DNA from 3 places in the Actinomadura fulvescens genome. Region 2 is predicted to be linked to each of the others. Evidence: predicted binding sites of a transcription regulator. Region 2 holds the regulator's gene; each other region holds the start of a gene.
The links. The regulator HrcA, encoded in region 2, represses chaperone genes, less so after heat shock. The targets are predictions, from matches to a motif close to TTGGCACTCTCNNNNNGAGAGTGCCAA.
Positions count from the first base shown of each region.

Region 1: ABD333_RS40055 (FmdB family zinc ribbon protein) is a predicted target of HrcA. The motif match lies at 1,592-1,618, and genes of this name have one in related genera.
Region 3: groES (co-chaperone GroES) is a predicted target of HrcA. The motif match lies at 1,216-1,242, and genes of this name have one in related genera.

Region 1 is NZ_BAAATD010000015.1:189,406-192,681, forward strand. Features, by position in the region: gene ABD333_RS40055 (FmdB family zinc ribbon protein) at 1,201-1,557, opposite strand; gene ABD333_RS40060 (potassium/proton antiporter) at 1,714-3,198, opposite strand.
Region 2 is NZ_BAAATD010000001.1:598,560-601,835, reverse strand. Features, by position in the region: gene dnaJ (molecular chaperone DnaJ) at 10-1,143, opposite strand; gene hrcA (heat-inducible transcriptional repressor HrcA) at 1,144-2,157, opposite strand; gene ABD333_RS02755 (DUF3097 domain-containing protein) at 2,305-3,186, shown strand; gene ABD333_RS02750 (DUF4870 domain-containing protein) at 3,236-3,276, shown strand, end outside.
Region 3 is NZ_BAAATD010000018.1:68,698-71,973, forward strand. Features, by position in the region: gene ABD333_RS42285 (class I SAM-dependent methyltransferase) at 1-1,119, opposite strand, end outside; gene groES (co-chaperone GroES) at 1,365-1,673, shown strand; gene groL (chaperonin GroEL) at 1,778-3,276, shown strand, end outside.

The DNA of each region.
Region 1 (3,276 bases), on a different contig from region 2:
CCCCTGAATTGGGATTGCCCGCCCCCGGCCTCGTCGACATCGCGGCCGCATTGCCCCTAGGACCACGTCGCCCTCACGGTCGCCACCACCGCGCTCGCACCGCGACAGCCGTCCTGCCGCACAGTTCGCAACGACCGTGACCTTCGTGCTGGCCGGCAGACGGCCGTGCTGCCGTCACGATCCTGATACTGGACCGTCGTGCCGCGGCCACTCGTCGTGCTCGCACGGCCGTCATGCTGCCGTCGCAGTTTCCGGATTGCCGCCAGCTTCGTATGGGTCGCAATGGTTCGGTCCGCCCATTCGTCCTGCTGCGACGGCCACTTCGGTGCCACGGTCGCGCCGCTGCCACGGTCTTGCTGCTCGGACCGTTGTGCTGTGGGCTACACGAATGGTGCCGCGGCGTGCGACCGTAGCGGTTGCGCTGCCGTCACCGTCGTTTGGCCGCGACGGTCGTTCTGTCCGCGCGGTCGTGCTGCCGCAACGGTCGCTCCGGCGCTGCGGTCGTGCTGTGGCCAAGCCCATGGTGCCGCGGCTGGCCGTCGCCACAGACACGCCGACGCGCCGTGCTGCCGCCATGGTCATGTTGCTGCGGGCGGTGCCGCCACCCGGTCGTGTGCTGTCACGGTCGTGCTGCGCCCACCGTCATGCTGCCACGGTGATGGCGCTGTGCTCACGGTCGTGCCCGCCGCAACGGTCGTAATCGTGGTGCCGCCACTGGCGGTCGCGCTGTCGGCCGGTCGTATCGCCATCATGGTCGTGTCGCGGCGGGTCGTGGTGCCGCCTCGGGCGCTGCCGCGAGGCGGTCATGCTGCCGTCATAGTCGCGGTTCCGCGATCGTCGTGCTGGTCGCGACGGTCGTTCTGTGCGCGCGGTCGTGCTGGCGCGACGGTCGCTCTGCCGCTGCGGTCGTGCTGTGGCCATGCTCATGGTGCCGCGGCGGGCCGTCGCCACGGTCGTGCCGACGGGGCGTGCTGCCGCAATGGTCATGTTGCTGCGGGTCGTGCTGGTGCCACGTCATGGTGCCGCGGCGGCGACGCCGCTGCCACGGTCGGTGTTGCCACGGGGGCTGCGGCGTTATCGGGGTGCGGCGTTGGGCTACGGGCCTTGCGTGGGGCTTCTACCTCGGTCTGGGGACGGCGAAGAGGGCCACGGCGGCCGTACGGGGACGGGGCCATGACCCTCTGAACGCTGGGACCGTGGTCAGGCGACCTTTGCGCCGGAGCCGCTCGTCGAGCTGCTGGAGCTGCTGGACGAGGAGGAGTCGGTGCTCGACGAGCTCGTGGAAGACGAGGAGTCCGACGATGAGGACGACTCCGACGTACCGGACGAGCCATTGGACGTCGAGCTGCCGGCGCCCACGGTCGACGACGACTTGCCGGAACCCCTGCTGTCGGTCCGGTAGAAACCGCTGCCCTTGAAGATGATGCCTGCGGCAGAGAAGACCTTGCGCAGCTTCCCTTCGCAGCTCGGGCACTCGGTCAGCGCGTCGTCGCTGAACTTCTGCACGACCTCGAGAGGCTCGCCGCACTCGGTGCAAACGTACTGATACGTCGGCACGGTTCCTCCTCGCTGACACAGCCCCGGTGTGGGGCTGGCACTCCTCTAGAACGACTGCTAATGGTACCCATGACTGGAACACGATTCGCCCTGGGCGTATTTCCAGGCCGTTCGCCTGGTGGCCGGGTAGGGCCATCGGCGGCCGCTGGGGCCGGGTCAGTGGCCGGTTTCGCCGAACCAGCCTGCCAGTTTGCCTCGGCGGCTCACGGCGCGGAGGCGGCGTTCGGCGGCGTCGCGGACCTCGGCGGTGCTGACCACCAGGAGGGTGTCGCCCGCGCGGAGGGTGGTGGTCGGCTCGGGTACGAAGCTGCTTCCGTCCCGGACGATCAAGGTCACCGAGGCGCCCGTCGGCAGGCGGAGTTCGAAGATCTCGACTCCGTTCAGCCGGGAGTCCAGGGGGATGCGGATCTCCAGGAGATCGGCGTGCAGTTCCTCCAGCGGGGCCGCTTCCACGTCGATCTCGCGGGCCTGCTCGTCGCTCTTGAGGCCGCACCAGCGTGCCACCAGCGGCAGGGTGGGGCCCTGGAGCAGCGTGAAGACGACCACGATGTTGAAGACGATGGAGAAGAGCCGTTCGGAGCCGAGGACGTCCTCCCTCATCGGGATCGTGGACAGCACGATGGGAACCGCGCCGCGCAGTCCCGCCCAGGAGGCGAAGATCTTCTCGCCCCAGCTGATCTTGAAGCCGATCGTGGACAGCACGACCGACAGCGGCCGCGCCACCAGGAGCAGAACGAACCCGATCACCAGGGCGGGCACGATCTGCCCAGGCAGTTTGCTTGGCGAGGCCAACAGTCCCAGCATCACGAACAGCCCGATCTGGGCCAGCCAAGCGATGCCTTCGGCGAAGCCACGTGTCGCGGGGCGGTGCGGTAGGCGCGAGTTGCCCAGTACCAGCGCGCTTACATAGACGGCGAGGAAGCCGCTGGCGTGCAGCAACGCCGCCGCGCCGTACGAACCGACTGCCAGTGACAGCACAGCGATCGGGTAGAGACCGGAGGCGGGCAGGGCCACCCGGCGCAGCGCGTACGCGCCAAGCCAGCCGATCGCGAAGCCGATCATGCCACCGGCGATCAGCTCGTAGATCATGACGCCGGCGAGCTCCGGCAGGCTCGGCATGCCCGGGGCCATGCTGAGCGTGACGACGACGATGATGACGGGTGCGTCGTTGAAGCCCGACTCCGCCTCCAGCAGCCCGCTCAACCGGGACGGCAGCGGCAGCCTGCGCAGCACCGAGAACACCGCCGCGGCGTCGGTCGGCGCGAGAACGGCGGCCAGGAGGAACGCCAGCCGCCAGTCCAGGCCGATCAGCCAGACGGCGGCGACCGCCACCACCACGATGCTGATCAGCGTCCCGATCGTGGACACCGCCAGCGCGGCGGGTACCGACGGCCGTACGTGGCGCCAGTTGGTGGTGATCCCGCCCTCGGCCAGGATCAGAACGAGGGCGGCCAGGCCGAGCGTCTCGGCCACCGCCGCGTTGTCGAACTTGATGTGCAGAGGGCCTGACTCGCCGATGAGCAGACCGAGACCCAGATAGGCGAGCAGCGACGGAAGTCCTGCCTGGTGCGACAGGCGGACGGCGACGATGGCGCTGAGTACGAGTGTGGCCCCGAAGAGTAGCCAGAGGTCGAGCTGCACATCCCACCCTTCGGGGTCGCGGAAGCCTGATCGTTAAGAGATCCTACAGATTCGTGTACGGATCACCTATTTGCGACT
Region 2 (3,276 bases):
GGTCTCTCTTCAGTGCTGGTTGAACACGTCCCGCAGGCGCGAGAAGACACCGCGCTGTCCCGGGGCGAACTTGCCCGGAGGGCGCTCCTCGCCGCGCAGCTTGGCCAGCCGGCGCAGCAGCTCCTCCTGCTCCTCGTCGAGCCTGCCCGGCGTCTCCACGTTCACGTGGATCATCAGGTCGCCGCGCCCGCTCTCGTTGAGGTGCCGGACGCCGCGCTCGTAGAGGTTGATCACCTGGCCGGACTGGGTGCCGGGCTTGATGTCGATCTCCTCGGCGCCGTCGAGCGTCTCGATCGTGACCTTGGTGCCGAGGGCCGCCGCCGTCATCGGGATCTCGACGGTGCAGTGCAGGTCGTCGCCCTCCCGTTCGAAGATCTGGTGCGGCTTCTCCACGATCTCCAGGAACAGGTCGCCGGGCGGGCCGCCGCCCGGGCCGACCTCACCCTCACCGGCCAGCTGGATGTGGATGCCGTTCTCGACGCCCGCCGGGATCTTGACCTTGACCGTACGGCGCGTCCGGACCCGGCCATCGCCCGAGCACTCCGGGCACGGCGTGCGGATCACGCTGCCGTAGCCGCCGCACTGCGGACAGGGGCGGGAGGTCATGACCTGGCCCAGGAACGAGCGCTGGACCTGCTGGACCTCGCCACGGCCGTGGCAGGTGTCGCAGGTATCCGGATGCGTGCCGGGGGCACAGCCCGAGCCCGTGCAGCTCGTGCAGACGACCGCGGTGTCGATCGACAGCTCGCGCGTCGTGCCGAACGCGGTCTCGTTCAGGTCCAGCTCGACGCGCAGGGTCGCGTTGCGGCCGCGCCGGGCGCGGCTGCGCGGCCCGCGCGAGGTGGCCGTGCCGAAGAAGGCGTCCATGATGTCGCTGAACGGGAACCCGGCGCCGCCGAATCCCCCCGCGCCCGCGCCGCCGCCCGGGGCGAACGGATCGGCGCCCAGGTCGTACATCTCGCGCTTCTTCGGGTCGGAGAGCACCTCGTAGGCCTGGGTGATCTCCTTGAACCTCTCCTGCGTCTCCGGATCCGGATTGACGTCAGGGTGCAGTTCGCGCGCGAGCCGGCGGTACGCCTTCTTGATCTCGTCCGCGCTCGCGTCGCGGCGGACCCCAAGGGTCGCGTAGTAGTCGTTGGCCACTTACGAACCCGCCAGGATCTGTCCGACGTAGCGTGCCACTGCCCGTACCGCTCCCATCGTGCTGGGGTAGTCCATACGTGTCGGCCCGAGCACTCCCAGCCGGGCCAGTGTCTGATCGCCGACTCCGTAGCCGGCTGCGACGACGGAGGTCGACCGGAGCCCCTCGTCGGGGTTCTCGGTCCCGATGCGCACCGTAAGACTAGAGGAATCACCGGTTTCCCCGAGCAACCGCATGAGGACCACCTGCTCCTCCAGCGCCTCCAGCACGTCGCGCAGGCTGCGGGAGAAGTCGACGGCGGCCAGGTTGGCGGCCCCCGCGAACACGATCTTCTCGTCGTGCTTCTCGACGAGGGTCTCCAGCAGGACCGACAGGACCGCGGCCGCGATCGGCCGGTCGTCGGCCGCGACCTTGTCCGGCAGGTCCGCCACGGCGCCTGGCACCTCGCCCAGCCCGCAGCCGTCCAGGCAGGTGTTGAGCAGCGCGCGCAGGTGCCCGATCGACTCCTCGGACACCTCGCCGTAGGTCTCGATGACCCGCTGCTCCACCCGGCCGGTGTTGGTGATCAGGACGAGGAGCAGGCGGCGCGAGGCCACCGGCACCAGCTCCACGTGCCGCACCGACGAGCGGGTGAGCGAGGGGTACTGCACGACCGCGACCTGACGGGTCAGCTGGGCGAGCAGCCGGACGGTGCGGCCGACGACGTCGTCCAGGTCGTACGCGCCGTTGAGGAACGTCTCGATGGCCCGGCGCTCGGCCGACGACAGCGGCTTGACCGTGGACAGCCGGTCGACGAACAGCCGGTAGCCCTTGTCGGTCGGGATGCGGCCCGCGCTGGTGTGCGGCTGGGCGATGTAACCCTGTTCCTCCAGCACGGCCATGTCGTTGCGGATCGTGGCCGAGGACACGCCGAGGTTGTGCCGGTCCACCAAGGCCTTCGAGCCGACCGGCTCATTGGTGGAGACATAGTCCTCGACAATGGCGCGCAGAACGTCGAGTTTGCGGTCGTCGAGCACGTGGTCACCTCCTTCGCCCCCGTACTGGCACCTGCCTGCGAGCGCCGTTCGTACTGGCACTCCGTACTTCCGAGTGCCAATTGTACGGCCCGGAAGCAACGGTCAGGAGGGTGCCGGGACGGTCTCCAATCACTAGAGTGCCCATCCGTGCGGAGCAAGGACTACGGTGACGACATTCTCGCGGGTGACTGGCGGCGGCCCCGCAAAGGCCAGATTCCCGAGATCGCGGCCGAGCCCGACCTGGTCGTGGAGGATCCCGGCAGCGGCTTCTGCGGCGCCGTGGTCGGCTGTGACAAGTTCGGCGTGACCCTCGAAGACCGTTTCGGCAAGCGGCGCGTCTTCCCGCTGACCAAGGCGGGCTTCCTGATCGACGGCAAGCCGGTGACGCTCGTCCGCCCGGCACCGGGGTCGGCGGGGCCGGCGGGATCCGGGGGCGCTGGGGGCCGGGGCGCTGGGGGCGGGGGCGCTGGCGGCGGGCGCGGGCCGATGCGGTCGGCCTCGGGGTCGATCGCCGTCCCGGGGCTGCGGGCCAGGGTCGCCAAGGAGAGCCGCATCTACGTGGAGGGCGTCCACGACGCCGAGCTCGTGGAGCAGATCTGGGGCCACGACCTGCGGGTCGAGGGCATCGTGGTCGAGTATCTGGAGGGCATCGACGATCTTCCGTCCATCGTCGAGGAGTTCGGCCCCGGTCCGGAGCGCAAGCTGGGCGTCCTCGTCGACCATCTCGTGCCGGGCTCCAAGGAGAGCCGGATCGCCGCCCGGGTCTCGTCCCCGCACGTTCTGATCACCGGGCACCCGTTCATCGACATCTGGGAGGCCGTCAAGCCCGCCGCCGTCGGCATCGCGGGGTGGCCACGGGTGCCGCGCGGCGTACCCTGGAAGGAGGGGGTTCTCGCCGCACTGGGCTGGGGGGACGACGTGGGCGACGCATGGCGGCGCATCCGGCGATCCGTGTCCACCTACACCGACCTGGAACCAGAACTCCTGGGCCGCGTCGAAGAACTGATCGACTTTGTGACCGTCCCCTGAACCCCTGACGCCCCCCGCCGCAGGCCGAACCCCCACCGAGGAGCAGGCGATGTCGTACGGGTCCCCGGAACAACCGGATTACGGACAGCA
Region 3 (3,276 bases), on a different contig from region 2:
GCCGACCTCGCGGCGCCGCAGCTCGGCCTTCAGCCGCTTGAGCGAGAAGCCCAGGACGTCCTCGACCTCGTAGGCGGCGGCGAACGGGGTCTGGACGAGTTCGTCGGAGGTCACATAGGCGATCCGCGGATCGGCGAGCCCGCCGTTCACCCGCGCCGCCACCTCGGCGACCAGGCTCGCCCGGATGACGGCGCCGTCGGGCTCGTACAGGTAGCGGCCCCACTCCCGTACGGCCGGATCGCCCAGCCCGGGCTCAGGCGTCAGCGTCTCGACGTTCACCTCGGCTCCGCCCTGGCCTCTCTCGGTGATCAGCGTCGCGCGGCGGCGGACGCTTCCGGCCAGCTCGCCGAGCCACAGCGCGGCCTCCTTGACCTCGCCGCCGACCGAGACCCATTCGGCCTCGGCGCCGTCCGGCACCACCTCGTGGGGGATGCCGGGTGCCACCTTCACGCACGCGCCGGCCGCGCGGCCCGCCAGTTCGAGCACCGTGTCCAGCGGCGGCTCGTACGACCTGGGATCGAAGACCCGCCCGCGCGCCGTCCGCCGGCCCGGATCGGCGAACACCGTCCCGTACCCGTCCGGGTCCTCCCGCGTCGCGTCCCCCTCGCGCACGGACGCCAGCCGCCCGAGCCCGAACGCCTCGACGTTCGCCCGCGCCACCGCCGCAGTCAGCGGATCGAGCTCGACGCCCGTGCCCGGCACCCCGGCACGGGCCCGGGCGATGAGGTCGCCGCCGATGCCGCACCCGAGCTCCAGCGTCGAGCCCGCCTGCGTGAGCGTGGCGGATTCGGTGAGCGTGGCGGATTCGGTGAACGCGGCGGACTCGGTGAACGCGGCGAAGCGGCGGGCCCGATACGCGGCCACAGACGCCCGGGTGGCCTGTTCAAGGCCCGCGGGGGTGAAGTACATCCGGGCGGCGTCCGCGCCGAACTTGGCGCGTGCGCGGTCACGCAGGCGCACCTGGGTGAGAGCGGCGGCGACGAGGTCGGCGGGGTGACGTTCACGGAGCCGGGACGCGGTGGTGAGGAGTGCGTCGTCGCTCAGGTCCGAGCCCGCGGCTTCGGCGAGAATCGCCTGGCCGGAGGGCGTGAGCAGGCTCGAGAACGACGCGATGTCCATAGGGTGGACGGTAGCGCCGTGAGGAACACCGGAAGACGGTGCGGGGCTTGACCGTGTTCGTGTTGACGCGTTACCGGGGATTGCATAGTCTCCGGACTGGCACTCTCCAGTCGAGAGTGCCAACACAGCGACAAGGTCGGTCTGGCACCCGCGACGACAGGCCGGTCCAGGGTCGCCTCTTCTGCCATATGTGCGGCCGGCCTCGCCGAGGTCGGCCGAGGACACCACGAAGGGGAGGTCAGATCGTGACGACCGCCACCAAGGTTGCTCTCAAGCCGCTTGAGGACCGCATCGTGGTCCAGCCGCTCGAGGCCGAGACCACCACCGCGTCGGGCCTGGTCATTCCCGACACCGCCAAGGAGAAGCCCCAGGAGGGGACCGTCCTGGCGGTGGGCCCGGGTCGCGTCGACGACAAGGGCGAGCGAGTGCCGCTCGACGTGAGCGTCGGCGACATCGTGCTCTACAGCAAGTACGGGGGCACCGAGGTCAAGTACAACAACGAGGAGTACCTCGTGCTGTCGGCCCGCGACGTCCTCGCGATCGTCGAGAAGTAATCACCGAGACGTGACGCAGCGCCCCGGATGCGCCCGAAGAAGGGGCGGATCCGGGGCGCTCGCGTGACGTGTCTGCCGTACAACGGAGTTTGGAGTCAATCCGTATGGCGAAGATCCTGGAATTCGACGAGGACGCTCGCCGGGCCCTTGAGCGCGGCGTCAACGCTCTCGCGGACGCCGTCAAGGTGACCATCGGCCCGCGCGGCCGCAACGTGGTCATCGACAAGAAGTTCGGCGCGCCGACCATCACCAACGACGGCGTCACCATCGCCCGCGAGGTGGAGCTGGAGGACCCCTACGAGAACCTGGGGGCCCAGCTCGCCAAGGAAGTGGCGACCAAGACCAACGACATCGCCGGTGACGGCACCACCACCGCGACCGTGCTGGCCCAGGCGCTCGTGCGCGAGGGCATCCGCAACGTGGCCGCCGGCGCCTCGCCGCTGAGCCTCAAGCGCGGCATGGACGCGGCGGCGCAGTTCGTCTCCGACCAGCTCCTCAAGGCCGCGCGCGAGATCGAGGAGAAGAGCGACATCGCCGGTGTCGCGACGATCTCCGCGCAGGACGCCAAGATCGGTGAGCTGATCGCCGAGGCGTTCGAGAAGGTCGGCAAGGACGGTGTCATCACCGTCGAGGAGGCCCACACCTTCGGCCTGGAGCTGGAGTTCACCGAGGGCCTGCAGTTCGACAAGGGCTACCTGTCGCCGCACATGGTGACCGACGCCGAGCGCATGGAGGCCGTCCTGGAGGACGCCTACGTGCTGATCGTGGACGGCAAGATCTCCAACGTCCAGGAGTTCCTGCCGCTGGCCGAGAAGGTCGCCCAGACCAAGAAGCCGCTGCTGGTCGTGGCCGAGGACGTCGAGGGCGAGGCCCTGGCGCTGCTCGTCGCCAACAAGATCCGCGGCACCTTCACGTCGGTCGCCGTCAAGGCGCCCGGCTTCGGTGACCGCCGCAAGGCGATGCTCGGCGACATCGCCACCCTGACCGGCGGCCAGGTCGTCAGCGAGGCCATCGGCCTCAAGCTCGACGGCATCGGCCTGGAGGACCTCGGCCGGGCCCGCCGGATCACCGTCACCAAGGACGCGACCACGATCGTCGACGGTGCCGGTGCGCAGGACGAGGTCGCCGGGCGGATCAGCCAGATCAAGGTCGAGATCGAGAACAGCGACTCCGACTGGGACCGCGAGAAGCTGCAGGAGCGCCTGGCCAAGCTGGCCGGCGGCGTCTGCGTGCTGCGCGTCGGCGCCGCCACCGAGGTGGAGCTGAAGGAGAAGAAGCACCGCCTGGAGGACGCCATCTCGGCGACCCGCGCGGCCATCGAGGAGGGCATCGTGCCCGGCGGCGGCAGCGCGCTGGTGCACGTGGCCAAGGAGGGCTTCGACGCCCTCGGCCTGTCCGGCGACGAGGCCACCGGTGCGGAGGCCCTGCGCCGCGCTCTGGTCGAGCCGCTGCGCTGGATCTCCGAGAACGCCGGCCAGGAGGGCTACGTCGTCGTCTCCAAGGTGCAGGAGCTGCCCGCCGGCCACGGCTACAACGCCGCGACCGGCGAGTACGGCGACCTGGTCGCCCAGGGCGTCATCGACCCGGTGAAGGTGACCCGTTC